Regions from separate parts of the Neobacillus sp. B24 genome, predicted to be linked through region 2. Evidence: riboswitches for the same ligand, from Rfam matches in the RefSeq annotation. Region 2 holds a riboswitch; each other region holds the start of a gene.
What was found. Region 2 has a riboswitch for cyclic di-GMP ahead of ACZ43M_RS05340 (GGDEF domain-containing protein). Riboswitches for the same ligand answer to the same signal wherever they lie in the genome.
Positions count from the first base shown of each region.

Region 1 (7,269 bases), 1.3 Mb from region 2:
GCTGCGCGTGCTGTAATCAGCCAAAAAGGGGTAGCATTAGCTGAAACTTTTAACTATCTATCAAGTTCCTTGGACGAAATGCAAACGGATTTAAAAAACGTCATTATCACGAAGACTAACCAAGTAAATTCGTTGGCAGAGCAAATTAGCAGTCTAAATGATCAGATTTCCCGTGTGGTCCCTCATAATTATCAACCGAATGATTTATATGACCAGCGTGACCTGCTTATCGATCAGTTATCCAAAATTGTGAATGTAAAGGTTTCGCAACCAGATAGTAAGAATGGCATGGTAGATATTTATGTAGGAACAGAGCCAATAGTTTCCGGAATTAAAGCAAATAAATTTAGCATTGATTTTGATCAAACATCTGGTCTAGTGAATCCCGATTCTATCAAGATTGGTGGGAACCAGGTCAATCTGGATTCAGGAGAGCTGCTGGGGCGAATTGAATCATATGGACTACTTGAAAAAGAATCCAGCTCGATCATTCCTACTTTTAAGAACAAGCTTAATGACTTAGTTAAGACGTTCACAGGCGCAGTCAATGAAGTCCATGAAAAAGGACTAAGCTTAGAAAATATCAATGGCTCTTCTATCCCGGCGGTGAAATTTTTTATTGGAGATACAGCAGAGTCGTTAGTTGTTAATCCAGCAATCCTCAATTCATTGGACAAGATTGCAGCCGCAAAGGTTGAAGTTGACGGAAAATCATCCACCGGAAATGGGAAAAATGCAGAGGAAATCGCCAAATTGAAATTTCTTAATCTTACATTCGGTGACTCAACTTCTACTGCTGATGACTTTTACCGGAATATCATTGCTAAACTGGGGATTGATTCCCAACAAGCAGAGCGCATGAAGGATAATTCAGAGGTAATTATTCATCAAGTAGAGAATCGTCGCCAATCCGTTTCCGGAGTATCTCTTGATGAAGAAATGACGAATATGATTCGGTTCCAACAGGCATATAATGCCGCTGCACGGATGGTGACAGTTATGGATCAATGTCTGGAAAAGGTCATTAATGGGATGGGCCGAGTTGGCTTGTAAGGAGGTTTATAAATGAGTTTACGAGTTACTCAAAATATCTTAAGTCAAAATATGCTGTTTAATTTACAGCGAAATAATAAGGCGATGGACAAGTATCAAGAACAAACATCCTCCGGGAAAAAGATTAACAAACCATCAGATGATCCAGTCGTAGCTGTCCGAAGCATGTTTTATCGCTCATCATTAAATGAAATCGATCAATATAAACGGAATGCCGATGATGGACTTTCATGGATGACTGCAACCGATGAAGCTCTTGATGAAGTTACCTCCGTAGTGCAGCGGGTGCGGGAACTTGTTGTACAGGGCCAAAATGGTACCAATAGCCCTGCAGACAAGGAAGCAATTACACAAGAAATAAATCAGCTAAAGGAACATCTTGGGGAGATTGCTAATACACAGATAGCCGGTAAATATATTTTTGCGGGTACGGATGTGAAAACTGCTCCATACAGAGTGGACCCTGACAACGCTGACTCAGTAAAGGCGTTTCGCAATTCTAATAACGGGAAACTGGAGTTACAAGTAGGTCAAACAAATAATGTTCAAATTAATATTTTAGGAACGGATGTATTTAGTTATGGTGACGATGGAATTTTTAAATTGCTTGATAATATCGTTACTAACATAGATTCAGGTGATCACCTTAAAAGCTTAGATAACCAGATTGATAATATTTTGGGTAAACGAGCTGAACTTGGAGCACGAATGAATCGTATGGAGTTGAGTATGTCTCGGATTGAAGGACTTGAGGTCTCGACTACACAATTGTTATCAACCGAAGAGGATGTTGACATTTCTATGGTCATCACTAATTTAAAAGCCCAGGAAAATGTGCAGCGTGCAGCACTTGCCGTCGGAGCTAGGATTATCCAGCCCACTTTAATGGATTTTTTACGATAATAAATTATTAGTTTTGATTAGGTAATACAAGATAATCTTGTATTACCTTTTTTGATTGCATTTTAGGAGTTTTATTGAATCAAAATATTTTTATTTGATAGTAATTTTAACTAATAATCGAAATTTTATATATTATATTTTCATATTTTGGAATATAATGAGATTATAAAATATAGTTAGGTATAAAAAATAGGAGGAGTCTATGTTTCCAAAAATCAACCAGAACATTGTGATTGATATTTTTAGTAAGGGACACTCGTATCGATCCATTGTTGCAGATATCATAGAGAAGGAGATATTAATCGGATTCCCTTTGGGCGGTGACGATTTAGCGTTATACCCGAATGGAACCAAAATAGAGGTTTCATATATTATAGACGGAAATAAATATGGATTCCAAGCTGAAATTATTGGAAGAAAAATAGAGATAATTCCATTATACCGAATTACCAGACCGCAGCCGAATGAAATTAAACGGATTCAGCTTAGAGAAAATTTCCGGGTCAATGCCAATTTGCAAGTAATTATCACAAACCACAAATTCTATACAGTTAATATAAGTGCGGGTGGATTGTTATTTACCGTTGGTGATGAATTAAAACTGTACCAAGGTGAAATGATTGCAGGAACATTAATGGTTCCAGGTTCAAATAATGGCAACCCCGAACCGATTCCATTCCATGCCGAAATCATCAGGCTGCATAAACCGGTTGACCAGGATAGAGCAAACGTTGCTGTAAAATTTGTGAGAATTGAACCGCGAAATCAATCAAAATTGCTTCAATACTGTTTTGAGAAACAGAAACAAAATCGTTTTCAAAGATAATATGGAAAATCAACAAACTCCCTCAAACAAAAAAAGAGGGGGATTTTTTTCTCTATATAAGATTCTTACCTTCTTATTCATAAAATTTCACAAAAACTTCCAGAAACTATATGATAAATATTAAAGAAAAATAGCTATTATTTTTATTGAACACACCCATAAAAAGTTTTTTATCAGCGAATAATTTGGTAGATTACAACTAACAAAAGGCTAATCAAATCAAAAAAATGTTTGATAAGAATGATTTCCAACTTTATAAATTTGTGAAAAATATATAAATTAGGCAATGGGAGGTAAGAAGAACATGGGGCTAAAATCGGCAATATTCGAAATGAAAGATGCTATTGTGAAACAACAAACAGGGAGAACAGAAGAAGAGTTCGTTCATGAATTGGAACAGAAACATTCACTTATTCCGGGAACTTTAGTATCTTACTATAATAATTTGATGCTAATAAGCATCCATAACAAACAAAATTCAAGACACTCCTTTGATCCTTCCAAGAAAATTAATAGAAAATGGTCAAAAGTTGAAGTTGAATTTATGTTCCAATATATTGAAGAACGCCAAAATGAAGGCGGATTAAATATCACTGGCATTTTGGATGAAATCGCTCAATTATTAAATCGTGGTTATCAGTCGGTCAATTATAAATACTACAGTAAGATTAAAGAATATGAACAAAAACAGCCAATCAACCAGAAATATAACTTTATTACGATTCAAGAGGACGAAGTCCCGGTTATATCAACGGAGGTAATTCGGGATAATCCTGTGAATGCACATATGCAACAACAAGATAACCCGATTCAGGACGATTTATTGGACATCCTATCAGGACTTATCTCTAATGTTCAACAACTGCCAGGGATTAATCTGAATGAGCTGCTTAAAAGCCTGTATCAGCTTACAAACATGGCATTAATGAATCAAAGTGCTGCTCGGCAAATAGAAACGATTAAATCTGAAGTTCATCTTGAAAAGGAAGCACTTCATGAAAAACTATTAAGAAAAGATCAACAATTACAAGCGGAAAAGAAGCGTAATGATCAATTACAATTGGAAGTTTCGAAATTAGCAAAAGAAATCGCAGCCTTTAATAAACTGGGTGATGCAGCTAAAATTCAGAACCTTAAATCCTATACTCAAAGACTGAATTATATGATTGATGGGTTTGGAGTTGTGCTTCAAGTTGGAAGCTGAGGAAAACTATTTTATAATTGCTAATTCAAACATAACGAAAATTCTTTTAAACCATGTATGCTTAACTTTTTTTTCGAAAATCCGATAATATCAAATAGGAATTTGTTTATGAAAGGGAGTTGTAAAACATGGTTTTTAATAATCCATATCAGACCTATCAAAGGCAAGCAGTAACGACTTCAACGCCAGAAGAATTAACGTTAATGTTATATCAAGGCTTGGTAAAATATATCCGTTTATCCAAAGCGGCAATTCAAAATAATAAATTGGAAGAATGCCATAACTATAACCTTAGGGCCCAAGACATACTCAGCGAGTTAATGATTACGTTGAAAAAAGGGTATACAGTATCGGAATCGCTGCTATCAATATATGATTATATGAAAAATCGTCTGATTGAGGCGAATCTAAATAAAAAGGCAGAAATTTTGGATGAAGTAGAAGGGTTGGCTTTGGAACTTACTGAAACCTGGACAAATGCAATGAAATTATCTAAAACTCAAAGTTAGGATTTAAAAATGATAGATGAAATAATTACAAAAATGCATAATATAACAAAGCAAATGCTTCAGGTATTAAAAGACGGAGATTTTGCTGAATTTGAAAAGATGCTAAGTGAACGGCATGAGTTGATGAATCAGATGGAGGCAATTAAAACGGGAGACCCAACTTTTCACTACTCGCCAAAAGCGAAAAGTTTGATTGAAGAGATGGTTGCTCTTGATAGGCTTGCGGAGCCTTTGCTAAAATCCAGTCTTAGTGAAACTCAAATTTCACTTAATCAAATCAAAGTGAACAAAGAAATGTCGAAAAGATATCAACCATATATGAAGCAAATGAATGGTGCATTTTTAGATGAGAAAAAATAATTACTTGCACTATTGTCAACTTCAGACAAATTTAGACACAAATGGTTCTAAATACCTATAAAATACGACAACAATTAGGAACAAAGTAGGATATTCGGCGAAGTAAAAACGTTCTATTATGGATATGAGGCTAAGGTTTTAGGGACTGCACCTCGTTAAGGGCAATACTGATGAAAATCAGTTACGCAAAACTATAGGGGCTAAGGTGCAACTCACTATGCCAGCCAGTTACCGATAATAGGGCGTTCTCAAGAAAGATCAATGTTTTCATAGGTTTTCCTGTGGTTTGATTTGAAAGATGTATCCAACCCCGCATTCGGTAATGCGGGTTTTTTTGTTTGGAAGTTTTAATTAGTGTTGACACTCTTCAACATTATTTGCGTGATTACGCAAAAAAGGAGGAAATTCGACCTATTTTTTGCGCGAAGCCGAAAAAGATTTTTCGGTTATGGAAGTAATGTAATAGATTAAAATAATGATAACGGTTTACTATTCTGTAAATTAAAGGAACGTTTGAGTATAAACAACCGTTCTCGCTTCTAATTATTTAAGCGGAATCGCTTTTTTCAATCACATCAAGTGAGCGGAGAGGAAGAACATTATGGTTCGGGAGCAATTGTTGATAGATAAACAAAAGAGTGGTACAGTTTTTAATTTTTTAGATTATAAAAGCAGAAAACCATTCTTTATGGAGCCCATGCGCATTACTGTCGAAAATCTTCATAATAGTACATATTTAATGGTGAAAAATGTCGTATATAAAGAGAAACAAATACTTGCATTAAAAAACGAACTGGATCCGAACAACATTGTTTTAGTAGAAGGGAAAATCAAAAACGGACAATTAATTAATATATCAAAACTTCCTGAAGAATATTTAGGTGAAATTAGTAGAATTTTGGTTGGAACTTTATAATCCATTATACTCAATTTTATTGCGTAACCACGCAGATTTTGTGGTTCTTATATAAGGAAGTCTTTCAGTCGAATTTTTTGATTAGAAAGGGTGTTTTTTTTGAAAATTGTTAATGAATGGCTAACGAATACAATGTTAATTAATACATTGTCTCGAAATCAAAAACTGACTTCTCAAATTGGAAATTCTAATAATGAGTTTACTACTCTTTTCATGGGGATGCTGCAGGATTTATTTTTCGACAGTGACCTGCAAACTTCTCTACCATCCCAAGTAAATAATTATGTACCCAATAATTTAATAGGTGATGTGCCCTTTACCAGCGAACGGTCATATATGCCCCCTCAAGAGAGTTCAGGAAAGAATGAGGGACAATTGAGTTTCCAACCCATCAGTGTAGATAAGTTAAACCAAGTATTAGGGGGGAAACTGAAAGGTTTTGGAGAGGTCTTCGTCCAAGTCGGAAAGCGATATAATATCAACCCTAGGTTAATCGCCGCGATTGCCCAACACGAATCTGCTAATGGGAAATCACGGGCTGCAATCGAAAAGAACAATATTGCAGGAATGATGGGAAGAAATGGTTTGAAATCATACGCAACAATTGAGGACAGCATCTCTGATATGGCTCGAAATTTAAGTAAAAATTATCTAGGAAACGGATTAAACAATATTGCCAGTATTGGGGCAAAATACGCTCCAATTGGTGCTGAAAACGATCCAACCGATCTGAATAACCATTGGGTATCCGGTGTAACTAAATTTTTCAATCATTTTAGTGCATGATAGTAAAATTAAACTCAACGACACAGTTTTTTCAAAAATCTTTTTTGCCATACTGTTTAATTAAAAAAGTGGTAGATTTATACTCTTTCTATATAGTATATTGAGAAAGAAATCATTTTTTGATAGATTATACCGAAAACTGTCGAAAAGCTCTTAAAAGGAGAGGAGTGATTTATTTTGAACAATATTAACCTCCTACAGAAGGCATTATCTGCTTCCAGTTTACGTCAACAGGCGATTTCCAATAATATTGCCAATGCTGAGACTCCCGGTTATAAAGCAAAACAGGTTGTGTTTGAAGATATATTAAAACAACACTTATCAAATCAAACAAATTTTGTTGGCAATCGAACTGATGCGCGTCATGTCGTTATCGGAAATGCTTCTGAAGTGCCAAACGCCTATAGTGTTGAAAATACTGAAACGTTTATGCAAAACAATCAGAACAATGTGGATATTGAAGAAGAAATGACGAGATTGGGAAAAAATTCACTGTGGTATTACACGTTAACCCAACAATTAAACAGTGAGTTTCAACAATTATCTATTGCAATTAAAGGAAGGGTGTAAGGAAGTTGTTTGATTCATTAAATATTAATGCTTCGGCCTTATCCGCACAGCGATTACGTATGGATGTAGTATCTTCCAATATTGCCAATGCCTCCTCAACACGAGGAACTTTCATAAACGGAAATTGGGAACCGTATCAGCG
Region 1 covers NZ_AP035777.1:2,414,769-2,422,037, forward strand. The annotation lists gene flgK (flagellar hook-associated protein FlgK) at 1-1,053, shown strand, start outside; gene flgL (flagellar hook-associated protein FlgL) at 1,066-1,956, shown strand; gene ACZ43M_RS11960 (flagellar brake protein) at 2,159-2,782, shown strand; gene ACZ43M_RS11965 (hypothetical protein) at 3,087-3,986, shown strand; gene fliS (flagellar export chaperone FliS) at 4,115-4,495, shown strand; gene fliT (flagellar protein FliT) at 4,505-4,855, shown strand; cyclic di-GMP riboswitch class I at 5,006-5,091, shown strand; gene ACZ43M_RS11980 (hypothetical protein) at 5,457-5,771, shown strand; gene ACZ43M_RS11985 (glucosaminidase domain-containing protein) at 5,871-6,557, shown strand; gene flgB (flagellar basal body rod protein FlgB) at 6,735-7,127, shown strand; gene flgC (flagellar basal body rod protein FlgC) at 7,133-7,269, shown strand, end outside.
Region 1: it holds a riboswitch for cyclic di-GMP, as region 2 does, so the genes downstream of both, ACZ43M_RS11980 (hypothetical protein) here and ACZ43M_RS05340 (GGDEF domain-containing protein) in region 2, are expected to answer to the same signal.

Region 2 (7,269 bases):
TCAATGAAGGCTTGGCTTGAACCGATTTTTCAAGATTTGCATGGATTTCAAAGAATCTATATTGATATTCCGGCACATGGGCGAAGTACTTGCAACAGCGTTCAATCTACCGAGGACATGCGCCGTATCATACTAGCGTTTATTGATGAAGTGCTCGTGGGGAAATCATTCAGTTTAATTGGTCACTCATTTGGGGGGGGGATATTGCGCAAGGAATTTTGAACGCAAAGGCGAATCAAGTGACCGGCATCTGTCTACTTGCATCGGCCGTTCATTTGAAAGAAAGAACCTTGCCGGAAAAGGTGGTTAGAGCAAAAGACGAGGAAAGCCTTGCCTCAGTTGACTCGGATATCCGTGCAGCGGTCGAAACGCTGATGGTATATCAAACACACGAGAACCTGGGACGTTTCTTGGAGGAGGTACAGCCTGGACGACTGTTGGCTAATAAAGACTTTCTTCAATCTAATTGGCGTGAGCGGGGTTATTTTTTCAAAGAGACCCCATTTGAAAATCTTACAAACTTGGAACAGCCTGCCCTCGTGATTTGCGGCAAACAGGATTCTATTTGTGGTTATAAAGATCATGTGTTTTTATTAGATAATTTTTCAAATATGAGCTTTGTCTTGCTTGACCAAGCGGGGCATTTAATGACGATTGAAAAAAGGGAAATGGTACAATCATTGGTGAGTGATTGGTTAATAAATATGTAGGAGAATATCGGAGGATTAGACATGAAGGACATTCAAGCATTTGCCAAGCAATATCAGAAGGAATTGGGATGGGACATTAGCACTGACAGCTATCAAGAAAGCCGCGAATCCTTACTGCATAACTATTTATTATTTACAACCGAAGTAGCAGAGGTTGCGGAAGAGCTGAGAAAGTCCTTTAATTTAACGAGTTCATTTATCGAAGAGGGAATCAGTGAGGAAAAGGCATTCCAACTGGCCAAAGAGCAGATTAAAGAAGACATCGGCAAGGAACTGGCTGATTGCCTTGCTTACATGCTGAAGTTTTATAATTTCTTTGATATTGACCTGGAGGAAAGTTTTTATGCAAAAATGGCCGAGGTGAAGGGTCGCAGGAACAAAGACGCTGTGAAATCTGAGGGATAATTGTAAAAAGACAGGATAATCCTGTCTTTACTCATTTATTGAGCTATTCATAGCTGGTACTGTTTTAATTTTATTGAAGAAATAGTAATACTTATAAGCCACGATTAGCAGCAGCATGATTCTGACGAGGAAATGGTCAACCATAAAGAAAGCTATTGCAATCATTACATCCGCAAACAAAAGAATCGTCCATTTTTGCTTTAGGGTCATAGCTCGTTCCCTGACAAAGCTTTCGAGATGGCGTTTATAAATGCCTGTCCCTTTGAACCAGTGCTCAAACCGCTCCGAGCCTTTCACGAAACAGAACGATGCTAGAAGTAACAACGGTGTCGTAGGCAGTAAAGGTAAAATAATCCCCAGCACGCCCAAGCCTAAGGAAATAAATCCAATTACAATAAAAATAAACTTAATGATACGATTTTGAATGATATAGCACCCCTTTGGATGAGGTTTGAACCGTTTTTTCTTATATTATACCATAATACCGGGTTCGCCTTTTTCAATCCAAAGCTTTATCATCAAACAAATAAGACAATACCCCCGGAATTCTTTCTCGGAAGAAACGATAATGATGCTCCGCATCTTCAATCTCTTCAAAGCGGATATTATCCATTTTGCTGCTCAAAAGTCCATATACCTTCCTAGCTAAATCGATGAAAAGCTGACTTGCTTCCGGATCAGCGGGTACTTCTTTCGTTCCTATATCCATATAAAACTTCTCTATTTCTTCAAGGTTCGATTCCTCAATTAATGCCTCAATGGCTTCTTGATTTCGATAGTAAGCCGTTGATAACACAGCAATTTTTCGGAAAATATGCGGATAAATGCATGCGGCGTAAGTAGATATAAGGGCTCCTAATGAAATCCCAGCCATCGCGGTTTCATTTGGCAACGTGCGATATTTACGGTCGATTAACGGCTTCAGCTCGTCAACAATAAAATCCACATAAGCTTCACCATTTCCGGCAGCGGGACTTAAATAGCCCAAAATCTGCTCGCTTAATTTACCATGAGGCCATGGGCAATAATCATTTAAACGTCCATCACCAACCGAGTTTTGGTCAATCCCGACAACGATGATTTCGAGCCCAGATTGGTCCAAGTAATCCTTTAAGCCCAGGGAAGTACCACCAATGGAGCCCTCATCCTCAAAAACATTTTGCCCGTCGTGCATATATAGAACAGGATAACGTTTCGTTTCATTATGATAATTATCAGGAACATACACAGTGATCATTCTTTCTTGCTGGAACGATGTCATATAAACGGAGAATTTCTCTAACAACCTGGCTCACTTCCAATCTAGAATTCTTTCTTAATAAATTTACCACAACGCCAACTTTTTGCCTAAATTTTTCTATTAAAAGTAAATTTCACCCAGTATAATAGGTGGATTAAAAAAATTCCCCACTATATGGAATGATGCAAAATGCTCACGAGGAAAACAAAAAAGATTCAGAGTACACCAACGAAATTGGAGGTTCCAGTGTATATTTTTGCCGGCCGTCAGGATTACCAAACCCCTTCACCAATAGCAAAGAAATATTTTGATGTTCTGGAATGTCCGTATAAAGAATTTGTCTGGTTTGAACACTCCGCCCATTTATTAAACTTTGAAGAACCGGAGAAATTTTATCAAGAATGTTTAAAAATTAAGAAGAAGCTGGCTTGAACTATAATTTGAACTCCTTTACAAGGGGTTCTTTTTATTTTAATAGAATAAAGTGTACGAATGGTGAAAATGATAGAAAAGAGTGATTTGGGTGTATTTTACCATTGAAATCAAAGTAGATAAAAAATAAAATTATAACAGTATAGCATCTGCATACCGTGATATTATTTATATATAATATTTGATTTCATATATAAAGGAGATGTGTAAATGAAACGAATTAGCTTAGCTTGGCAAATCTTCATTGGCTTGGCGTTAGGTATTACTGTGGGTGCGATTTTCTACGGTAACCCGCATGTAGCTGAATTCCTGCAACCAATTGGAACCATTTTTATTCGCCTCATTAAGATGATTGTTATACCAATTGTTGTTTCAAGTATTATCGTTGGTGTTGCCGGAGTCGGTGACATGAAATCACTAGGAAAGCTTGGCGGTAAGACGCTTCTTTATTTTGAAATCATCACAACGATTGCGATTTTCTTAGGTCTTCTATTTGGTAACGTGTTTCATCCGGGTACCGGAGTTGACCGTTCTCAGCTTACAAAAACTGATATTAATTCCTATGTAGAGACCGCCGAAACGACTCAAACGCATTCGATGGTTGATACGTTTGTCAATATTGTTCCAACGAATATTATTCAGTCGTTAGCGAGTGGGGATATGCTGGCGATCATTTTCTTCTCCGTCATGTTTGGACTTGGAATTGCAGCCATTGGGGAAAAAGGGACCCCGCTGCTTAATTTCTTCCGAGGTACTGCGGACGCGATGTTTTATGTTACCAACCAAATCATGAAGCTGGCACCGATTGGGGTTTTCGCTCTTATTGGTGTAACAGTATCCAAGTTTGGCCTAACATCGTTAATTCCTTTAGGTAAATTAGTTCTAGTAGTTTATGGTGCCATGATCTTCTTTATTATTGTTGTACTGGGCATCACAGCGAAAATTGTCGGCTTCAGTATTTTTAAGTTGTTGAAGTATTTAAAAGATGAATTATTATTAGGTTATTCTACCGCAAGTTCGGAGACAGTACTCCCGAAAATCATGGAAAAAATGGAGAAGCTGGGATGTCCAAAGGCGATTACATCGTTTGTTATCCCAACCGGCTATTCATTTAACCTTGACGGGTCTACCTTGTATCAGGCCATTGCCGCCTTGTTTATCGCCCAAATGTATGGCATTCACATGGGAATTGGCGAGCAAATCACATTAGTTCTTGTATTAATGGTTACATCAAAAGGTATTGCCGGGGTTCCGGGTGTTTCGTTTGTTGTATTGCTTGCTACATTGGGCAGTGTCGGCATTCCTGCTGAAGGACTTGCATTTATCGCTGGTATTGACCGGATTCTTGATATGGCACGTACATGCGTCAATATTGTCGGCAACTCCTTGGCAGCCATTGTTATCTCGAAATGGGAAGGTCACAGCCTTGAAGATGAGCCAGAACAACTGGCAGCGTAATGGACCTAATTACAATATAAAAAAGATATAAAAGGTGCTTGACGTCTTATGTCAGGCACCTTTTGTTATCGGGCCTTTTGGCCTAGTTTAACCAACAAATTTTATATTAAAAATTCCAGTTTTCTGCTAGAATGGAGGTATACTGAGATAATTACTGAAAAGCTGTTTCAGTAGGATAAAGAATTTCTTCATTACCTGTAGGAAATCGATAGGGCAAATTTATTGAAAGATAAAGGCGCAAAGCTATAGGGGCTAAAGGTGAAAAATGACTATGCCAGCCAGCTGCCGTTGTTGAGTAATCAGGCGGGACTAATCGATAAAGATTAGTTGGGAGAGGAAATCAATGAGAAAACCGGACATATCATTGGATGACCTAAAGCGAAGTATTTATCTATGGGTCGTGCCGATAATTATTATTGCTTTAATCTTGAATACTATTTTGCAGAATTTATTTGTTGACGACATGTTCGATGCTTTTGTAAATAGTACTCTAACCATATGGTTTCTTATTAGCTGGGTGCTGCTATACAAAAATCGCTTCGTTGTTTTCACCGAGTATTCTAATTTGCTGTTGATCAGTTTTTATCACATTACCACGTTATTTGATGTCATCTACAACGATATCGTTAAATCCGGCGGTGGAGACCTGGGAGATTTCATTATCTGGACACCGTTATTTTTAACGTTTATCTTTTTCACTCTTGGTGTAAAACGAGGGATTTATTTTTCCAGCTTCATATTTATCATTACATTGATAATCGGGATTGCATTTATTGGTCAACTGCCAACTAGCTCAATTGATTCCCTGGTCCAATTTTATTTTGCAAACTTTGTCTATATTATTGTCCTTAGCTTTACTCAATATCTATTCAGGGCCTTTACGGAGGTTGAACTAGTAAAGAAACATGCTTACCTCGATTCATTAACAGGGATTGCAAACCGTCACCAGATTGACGCGTGGCTTGAAAAAAAACTAGCAGATTCAAAAACGATGGACAAGTCGTTTTCGATTATCTTTTTTGATATCGACCATTTCAAATGCGTAAATGACCGTTTTGGCCATAAGGCAGGCGACTCGGTCTTAATACAATTGGCAGAACATATTAAGAATAATCTTGCCCAGCAGGACTTGTTTGGACGTTGGGGCGGGGAAGAATTTCTCATTATTACTAATGAGGTTGGTCATAATGCCTTCCAGCTTGCAGAACATTATCGAACATTAATCGCCGCTCATGAGTTTACTGGAGTCGGAAGTATAACTAGCAGTTTTGGAGTAACCTGGTGTCAGCCAGATGACAGCATTGACTCCTTATTGAACAGGGTTGATAAAGGACTTTATAAATCGAAGGATAAGGGCCGAAATATGGTCAGTATCATTTAATAGGAAAAAACCGCTTATGAAGTGACCCCCATAAGTTGGACTAATAATCCAGCTTAAGGGGGTTTTTTTGCAAAAAAATTAAAGAATAATTCCTTTTCTCATCCCAACTGCGACTGCCTCTGCGCGATTATTAGTGCCAAGCTTTCTTACAACAGACGTTATATAATCCCGTACAGTGAATTCGCTTACACCCATCCACGAGGCCATTTCTTTTATGGAATATCCGTTGGCAAGATGCTGAAGCACCTCTGTTTCACGCTTGCTCAATATGTTTTTTGTCTGTGTTGGGAGGAAGGGAAATGTAAAATACTCGGAAAGCAATGTTAAATAATTATGCTCAAAAGGATATTCTCCAAGATAGCGGTCAACGATTGCACAGCCTACTACCGTATTGAAAAGACAAATAGGAATAATAGCCATGGTTATGTCCAGTTCCTTTACATATTGTTCAGGAAAATAGCCAAGGCTGTCCTCTGTATTAATAAAAGCCGGCTTATTTCTTGTCAGGGCCTGATAAATCGGAAAAATTGGCCGGACATCTTCCTTGATTCCTCTAATCGAAACCACTTTATCGTTTTCAATCAGTAAGACTCCCTCGCCCAAATAGCTAAGTGGAGAGTATATAAAAAAGGCCGCCCTTTGAAACGGAAAGAACTGCATGCACCCGTGCAGCATATTTTCTACCTTTCGTCTCAGGTCAGAGATTGCTGCCGTTTTCTTTAGATGATTATAGACAGCAGGATTCATCATTCGACAAATTTTCCCCCTACATTTTCAGTAATATTTTTTATAATGCGTTCGTTCTACAATAGAGTGAAAGTTCCTACAATTTTAGCCCTACTACTTTTGACAGAATTCTGATTGCTGCGATAATACGTTTTCGTATCGAAAATGTAGGTTGGGCGACGAAATTGTATTGGGACCAATAAATTATGATTGGGCCGGTTAGTAAAGAAATGAATGAAGGTTCAGTCATATTTTATAATAAAAAGCAGCAAAGGGGGAGTATTTTTGAAAAATTTTTCCGAATTAGCCCTGCTAATGAAAGGGAGGGGTGGGTTTTTAGTACCGCTTCTGGCAGCGGTTGCAATTCCACTCATTTATGCACTCATTTATCTATCCGGGTTGCTTGATCCGCCGGAGACATTGCCGGAATTACCAGTAGCTGTCGTTAATCTGGACAAGGGGGCGGAAAACGACGGAGAAAAGCTAACGGTTGGTAATGATCTCGTCGAGGAGCTGAAGAAAGGAAAATTACTGGGGTGGGAGTTTGTCTCAGAAGAGAAGGCAGACAAAGGCCTTAAGGACAACCGCTATTATTTAGTTATTAAGATTCCTGAAGATTTTTCACAAAAGGCAACAACGGTAATGGATAGCGACCCGCAAAAGCTGGGCCTCGAATACATACAAAACGAGGGGAAAAACGGGCGAATTGCCGAAGTGACATCAGGTGCTGTTGAAACAATCAGGGAAAAGCTGGCCACAAAAATCACGACCAAATACGTAAAAAATGTATTTTCAAGTCTTGGTGATGTAGCAGCAGGATTCCAAACCGCCGCTGATGGGGCTGATAAAATCTATGACGGCTCCACCCAGCTTCACGATGGATCCACTCTGCTCTACAATACCTTAACCGAAAAATC
Region 2 covers NZ_AP035777.1:1,080,266-1,087,534, forward strand. The annotation lists gene ACZ43M_RS05305 (alpha/beta fold hydrolase) at 1-222, shown strand, start outside; gene ACZ43M_RS05310 (hypothetical protein) at 219-710, shown strand; gene ACZ43M_RS05315 (hypothetical protein) at 732-1,115, shown strand; gene ACZ43M_RS05320 (YbaN family protein) at 1,143-1,544, opposite strand; gene ACZ43M_RS05325 (alpha/beta hydrolase) at 1,615-2,400, opposite strand; gene ACZ43M_RS05330 (hypothetical protein) at 2,545-2,787, shown strand; gene ACZ43M_RS05335 (cation:dicarboxylate symporter family transporter) at 2,998-4,245, shown strand; cyclic di-GMP riboswitch class I at 4,448-4,535, shown strand; gene ACZ43M_RS05340 (GGDEF domain-containing protein) at 4,589-5,626, shown strand; gene ACZ43M_RS05345 (response regulator transcription factor) at 5,705-6,376, opposite strand; gene ACZ43M_RS05350 (YhgE/Pip family protein) at 6,638-7,269, shown strand, end outside.

Region 3 (7,269 bases), 2.2 Mb from region 2:
ATTATATCTCGTTTTTGAGCTAACTTCATGATCCGATAATCCGCAGCATCTGCTCCAGAGTCGACATAAATGGTTTCTACACCCGATGGTTGTTGCGTATTAGAGAAATGAGAGAAGCTAGTGACAAGGATAACAGGAATGTCAGCATTCCTAGCTTCAGAGATAATGATATCTTTTACCGGACATGCATCCGCATCAACATAAATTTTCAAACTTATCTCCCCGTTATTAAGTTTGAATTGATGATAATGATAAATTTAGACTTTGTCAAACGATAAAGATAGTTTTAATAATAATAACCAGGATATTCACGAACATCAACTTCGTTGCAAAAAACATCCTTATATGCATTTCATGAAGACGTTTTGCCCAATATAAGAAATAGTGAAAACATAGAAGGGGTTTTTGAAGAATGACAACATTTCATGAAATGGACATTAGTGAACATATTCAAAGAGCAATTACGGATATGGGATTTGAAGAAGCATCTCCTATTCAAGAAAAAGCCATTCCCATAGCTTTGACAGGGAAGGACATTATTGGTCAAGCACAAACAGGCACAGGAAAGACGGCTGCCTTCGCCATACCAATCTTGGAGAAATTGGATAAGAGCAAAAAATATGTTCAGGCGATTGCCATTGCGCCGACAAGGGAATTAGCTATTCAGGTTTCAGAAGAGATTAATCGGCTTGGGAAATACATGGGTATAAATTCTCTCCCTATTTATGGAGGGCAGTCAATAGACCGCCAAATCAAAGCATTAAGAAAGGTTCCACACGTTATTACGGGAACACCAGGAAGACTTCTGGACCACATTAAACGTAAAACGCTTAAGTTAGATCGTATCTCAATGGTGGTTTTGGACGAAGCGGATGAGATGTTAGATATGGGCTTTATAGAGGATATCGAACGAATCCTTAGTGAAACCCCTGAAGAAAAACAAACCTTGCTGTTCTCTGCCACTATGCCAAAACCGATTCAAAACCTTGCGGAAAGGTTTATGAACAATCCGGAGTTAGTGAAGATAAAAGCGAAGGAAGTTACCGCTCCAAGTGTAAAGCAAGTTTATTATGAGGTTAAGGAACGAGATAAATTTGAAGTCCTTTGCCGTCTGCTGGATGTGGGTAATCCAGAATTAGCCGTGATTTTTGGAAGGACAAAAAGGCGCGTGGATGAATTAAGCGATGCATTGAATAAAAGAGGATATCTTGCTGATGGCCTGCACGGTGATTTAAATCAACGGCAGCGGGATGTCGTGATGAATAAATTTCGTGAGGGAACCATCGATATTTTAGTCGCGACCGATGTGGCTGCGAGGGGGATTGATGTGTCAGGGGTTACCCACGTCTACAATTTTGACATTCCTCAAGACCCAGAAAGTTATGTTCACCGGATTGGCAGAACGGGACGAGCAGGTAAAACGGGAATTGCGATTACTTTTGCTACACCGAGAGAAACTGGACAGATCCACAGTATTGAAAAAGCATCAAAAGGGAAAATCCAGCGCAAATCCATACCGACGGTAGCAGAGGCAATGGAGTCTATACAGCAAGCTGCAGTAGAAAAGATGATACAATTGGTGGAAGAAAAGCAATACTCAGAGTTTAAACAAGCAGCAACCGAATTGTTAGATCAATACGATTCGACCACGTTAGTTTCAATTGCCTTGAAATTGTTATCGAAGGACCAGAGGGAAGTTCCGATTCAGCTAACATCCGAAGCACCGCAATATTCCAAGAAGCCACGGGAAAAGCAAACGCGAAACTATAAAGGGAATAGGGGATTTGTGGGAAAAGGGACAAGTGGTAAACGTAAAGAAACTTCCAGGTCCTCTCGCAAGAAAGAAGTATAATAAATTTTTTATTCAAAGTGGATGGTATTAGAGACCAACAGGGTTCCGTTAACTTTCACAAACATTAAAAATGTAATGCAGAATGACCTTCAAATTGTATTGGAATTTGAAGGTCTATTTTTACATTAGCAGGAAATTCTCCGCCTAAAAATTATTTCGCAATAAATTCATATTGGTTAATATCAATTTCTATTTACTACGAATGAAGCCAAATCACTGTGAATAAGTTACAACTTTTCTCAGCACCTTAAGAACTATACAACTTAGAAGAAGGTGTAGTATGGCGAGAAATTGGTATCAATCATTCATCATCATTTCTTTATGCATCGGATTATTATCATCCTGCGGCAAGGCGGAAAAAAAACAGGCTGACAATATAAAGGAAACTTCTCGTGAAGTGTTAGGGTTTTACACAGAGCAGGAAGGGACGTATCCAGGATCTCAGCCAACAGTTGACGCCCAATCCTCCAGGTTAAGCAGCATTGCCCCTTTTTGGTATAAGCTTGATGATAAACGCCCTGGCAGTCTTATAGATTCCGTTACAGCAGAGCATAAACGAAAGATAATTGAAAGTGCTCATGAAAAACACCTGAAGGTATATATGGTTGTACATAATCTTTTTTATGAAACCGTCGAGAAGGGCAAGCAGGTAGCGAGTAAAGTAATCGATAACGATCGTAATCGGGCTGTTTTTATTCAGAGTATACGTAATGAAATCCATCAGTTTCATTATGATGGAATCAATATTGACATGGAGAATTTGCAGTTAAATGACCGGGATACTTTTAGTGGAATGATAAAAGAACTGACTGATTCCCTTCATTCTGATGGAAAAGTAGTGACAGTTTCAGTCCCGGCAAACACGGGTGATTCCCGCGCAAATCCCTGGTCACCATGGTTTGATTACGAAAAGCTTGGTCAATATTCAGATGGATTAATGGTTATGACATACGATGAACATAATCCCAGAACAAAACCCGGTCCATCAGCATCAGTCGACTGGACAGAAGATACCATTCGTTATGCCTTGAAGCATAAGGTACCACCAGCAAAAATTCTCCTTGGAATCGCTGGTTATGGATGGGATTGGGATACAACTTCAGGTGAATCCAAATATAGCTCGTATGAAGAGTTAATGGGACAGAAAACAAAATTTAAAGCGAAGGTGATTTGGGACACTCAATCGCAAACTCCACACTTTAGTTACGTAGATGAAAAACATCACAGCCACCAGGTATGGTTTGAGAACAGTAAAAGTTTGAAGGTGAAGCTAAACCTTGTTGAAAAATATAACCTGCGGGGAATCGGGATTTGGCGGCTTGGCTTAGAAGACCCGAAGTACTGGGAGACCATACCAGAAAATATAAAAGTAAAAAAGTGATTGAAACAAGTGCCAGGCAAGGGTATCTGGCACTTTTGTTTATTGCTACTTATCTTTCAACCAATTCCAGCTTCTCACCGTTCGGACCTTGGAAAAAGGCAATTTTAACGGTATCATTTAAAATGCTGCGAGGTTCTTCATCTACTAATTGGATCCCTGCTTGTTTTAAGCGTAAGAGTTCGGCTTTAATATTTTCAACTGTAAAAGCCAAGTGATTGACGATTCCTTCGTTATCAACCGAACCGCCGCCATAGACAAGTTCAATCTCTACACTTGGCTGGTCTGGGAAATATAAAAAGGCAAGCTCAACAGAGTCAGTTAACCACTCACGATTTCTTAATTCCAACCCGAGGATGTTTTGATAGAACGCCAAAGACTCGTCCATATTTTTTACCTTAATCCCCACATGTTCCATTTTCACAACGCATTCCTCCTAACGGAAAATAGTATGTATCATACCTTTATAATCATATTTCATAATTGAATGTTTCGACAGCATTTTAAACCGTGCATGATTTTAGTGTGCCTTAAAAACAAATATTTTTATAGTATTATTAAACTTTTTTTACAATTCATTTCAAAAATGTAATATAATTTAAAAATAATAATATTTAGATAAAGGCAAACCATTCGAAAGATTGGGACGCAAAGCTTCAGGTCTAAGGTTCTAAACTATGACGGCTGAGCTGCCTAAAATAGAACATATTTTAGGGGTGTTATCTGTGGCTGCTCTTGCTTGTGCACAAGAACCATTTATTGATGTGAAAGAACTAAGTAATGAAAATTTAGTAGAGTTATATGTGACTGCAGTTCTTGAAAAATATGAAAATAACTTAAAATTCTTTGAAGAAGAATTATTGGAAAGAAGATTATTTTTGGTCGCATTAGAATGGTTCGACTATAAGAAAAGCTTTTTAAAGCATACTCTTGCCTTTAAATAGTGACAAATAAGAGTGATATATAAACGACAGAGGGCGATTCTTCCATAACGAAGGATCGCCATTTTCATATTAGTAGTTTCTTCATCTACATTATAGGGTGCGTTTGCCCAAGCAGGGTTAACGCTTCTTTTATTAGAAAAGGATTTTTCTTTAAAACAAGGGCGTGAAAATATGGAACTTCAATGGGAAGATGTTAAGTCGATTAAGGGTTGTACATTATCAGGAATATATGCAAATCAACTCAATATCCATCAATTCAACAAGGAGCTTATTCTTCATCCAACTACTCCTATTTTAGCAATAGAATATCCAAAAACACATGAAGTAAAGTATTGGAGTTTAGAGTGGATGGAAGACAAGGCTGGGGATGACTTACTGTTGGTTAAGGAAAAGGAAACTCCTAAGCCATTGGAGTATATGGAGGGCAGTCACTGTCAAAGGCATATAATAAAGAGTTCAAGTTTTTTTATTCAACCGAATGTTATAAACCAGGTAATTGGATATGGAGTTAAAAATGGAGAAAGTCCAGTGTTAACATCCATTATCTTAAAATTAGAAGAGGTATATATTTTTATCAAGGCTGGACCGGTTATTGAAATTAGGATTACTGAAAATAAACCAATCGGATTGGGAGACTTAATTTTTTTCACTTAACTGGCATTATGAAGACGAGGAAAAAGGATTGATTTTCCTCCTGCGTCAAAGGGAAGCTTTAATTCAACGATCATATTCACTATAATAAATGTATTACATATTCAATTGAAAGGTGGATGAACATGTCAAAGGTTACACCGTTTTTAATGTTTCAAGATGGCAAGGCTGAAGAAGCAATGAATTTTTATACCTCCCTTATTGATGATTCCCATATTACTAATTTGGTTCGATACGGAGCGAATGAGTCAGGGGACGAAGGAACTGTGATGAAGGCTGCCTTTTCCTTAAAAGGACAGGATTTTATCTGTATTGACAGTAATATAAAACATCAGTTTACCTTCACACCTTCCTTTTCAATCTATGTTACTTGTGATACTGAAGAGGAAATTGACAATCTTTATCAAAAATTGTTAGATGGTGGAATGGCCCTAATGCCAATTGGTGATTATGGCTTCAGTAAGAAGTTTGGCTGGCTAAATGACCGTTTCGGGGTATCATGGCAGCTTGATCTTCCTAAATAATACATAAGATTTTCAACAGGGGCGTTTCAACATGAAGCAGCCCCTATTTTTGTAGCCTTATCCAGATTAACAAAAAGTACTTTTTATAACGGTCATCATATAAGAAATCCAATAACAAACAAGGAGCTATTTTGGAGATGTAATAGACAAATTCGGTGTGGCCTTTCAGGTTTATACTGAATTTCAAATCAATAATAAAACTTATAAATGGGGGAATTTGATTGTCCGCAGAAATTCTTAAACAAAACAAAAACAGCTGGGATATAGTAGCACATCATTTTAATGGGAAGGATGCATTACCTAATTATGGTCCTTTTGCACAAACCGAAGACGAGCTAGGACTCTTTGATGAAATAATAAATAAAAAAGTTCTTGATATTGGTTGTGGAAGCGGTCATTCATTGAGATATATGGCAGATAAAGGGGCCGGTGAACTTTGGGGTATTGATTTATCCGAAGCTCAAATTTCAGCAGCAAAAGATACTCTTAAGGATGTTAAAGCCAATTTATTCTGTGCACCAATGGAAGAGGACATTGGGATACCTAAGCAATATTTTGACGCAGTTTACTCTATATATGCTATTGGATGGACGACAAATCTTGCTGCTACTTTTGGACTTATCCATTCTTATTTGAAACCTGGTGGATACTTTATATTTAGTTGGGATCATCCTCTCTACGCTCATTTAAAAAGCAAGAACGGTCAAATCTATCTTGATGGTTCTTATCAAAATGAAGGAGTTATTAAATATCCAAAATTTAAGGGAGAAGATGCACCCGTTATAATACCCAAACGAAAGATGGCAACTTACATAAACGAGCTAATAAGAGCAGGTTTTACAATTGAGTCTGTCATAGAAAGTGATGTTTCATCTGGATTTGAAACAGTTGATGAAGGAATCTCTGATCGTTATTATTCTCTATACAAGGCAAGGAAATTTCCGACTACTATGATCATCAAATCTATTAAAGAATGATCTTCTTTTTTATTGGAGATACAGTTGATTATAGTAATAAAAAATCGCTCAGTATGAACGAGCATAAAAGTGACGATGCTTAATACTTTGTATAATGGGGGGATTAAAGTGGCGAGTAAACAACATATGATTAAGGAAGTATTCCGGTGAACAAACACAAATTCATAATAACTGAGTATCTTCCTAAGTACGCTGAACAGACAGTAAAAATGTGGCGGGATAGTAAGGAACGGGCGATTGGCCAGAAAGAAATTCATAGCTTTGAAAATCATCTCTATTTTTTAAATCATATATTGCCTGAGGAGTACCAAATAGATTTAGCGTTAATGGATGACGAAGTAGTTGGAATGGTTGCATATAATGAAAGGGAGATAAGCCAGCTTTATATTCATATTGATTATCAAGGAATCGGTATAGGTCAAATACTACTAGACAAGGTAAAAGAACAATCAAGTGGGAGATTAACCTTATATACATTTGAAGTAAATGAAAAAGCACAACGATTTTATGAAAAGAATGGATTCACTGTCATTGGTAGAGGACACGAAAATGAAGAAAATTTACCTGATATTCAATATGAATGGGTATCCCAATAAATATCGGCCAGGTTAGTGTAAACAAATACAAGTGATACAATAAAAAGTTAGGTTTTGTTTTTCAAGGAGGTAATATATCGATTACACTTCACCGAAAGAAGCAGTGGTAAAGGTGAAACGGAGGCCTCAAGACACCATTGCGGCGGGAGGTCGTCATACAGATGGGCTTAAATCTGACGGAACGGTGATGGCTGTAGGTGATAATAAATATGGACAATGCGATGTAAGCGGGTGGAGCGGCATCAAGCTGCCCAACAATAAGTTTAAGCAAAGGTAATCCTCATCTGGAGTTAAGATGAGGATTATTTAATAGATATTATCACACTTTTTACCGAAAGAAACAAACT
Region 3 covers NZ_AP035777.1:3,290,391-3,297,659, reverse strand. The annotation lists gene ACZ43M_RS16125 (YaiI/YqxD family protein) at 1-212, opposite strand, end outside; gene ACZ43M_RS16120 (DEAD/DEAH box helicase) at 413-1,852, shown strand; gene ACZ43M_RS16115 (glycosyl hydrolase family 18 protein) at 2,133-3,233, shown strand; gene ACZ43M_RS16110 (VOC family protein) at 3,283-3,648, opposite strand; cyclic di-GMP riboswitch class I at 3,844-3,927, shown strand; gene ACZ43M_RS16105 (hypothetical protein) at 3,908-4,174, shown strand; gene ACZ43M_RS16100 (hypothetical protein) at 4,346-4,828, shown strand; gene ACZ43M_RS16095 (VOC family protein) at 4,951-5,349, shown strand; gene ACZ43M_RS16090 (class I SAM-dependent methyltransferase) at 5,571-6,326, shown strand; gene ACZ43M_RS16085 (GNAT family N-acetyltransferase) at 6,473-6,922, shown strand; gene ACZ43M_RS16080 (RCC1-like domain-containing protein) at 7,035-7,199, shown strand; gene ACZ43M_RS16075 (YjcZ family sporulation protein) at 7,251-7,269, opposite strand, start outside.
Region 3: it holds a riboswitch for cyclic di-GMP, as region 2 does, so the genes downstream of both, ACZ43M_RS16105 (hypothetical protein) here and ACZ43M_RS05340 (GGDEF domain-containing protein) in region 2, are expected to answer to the same signal.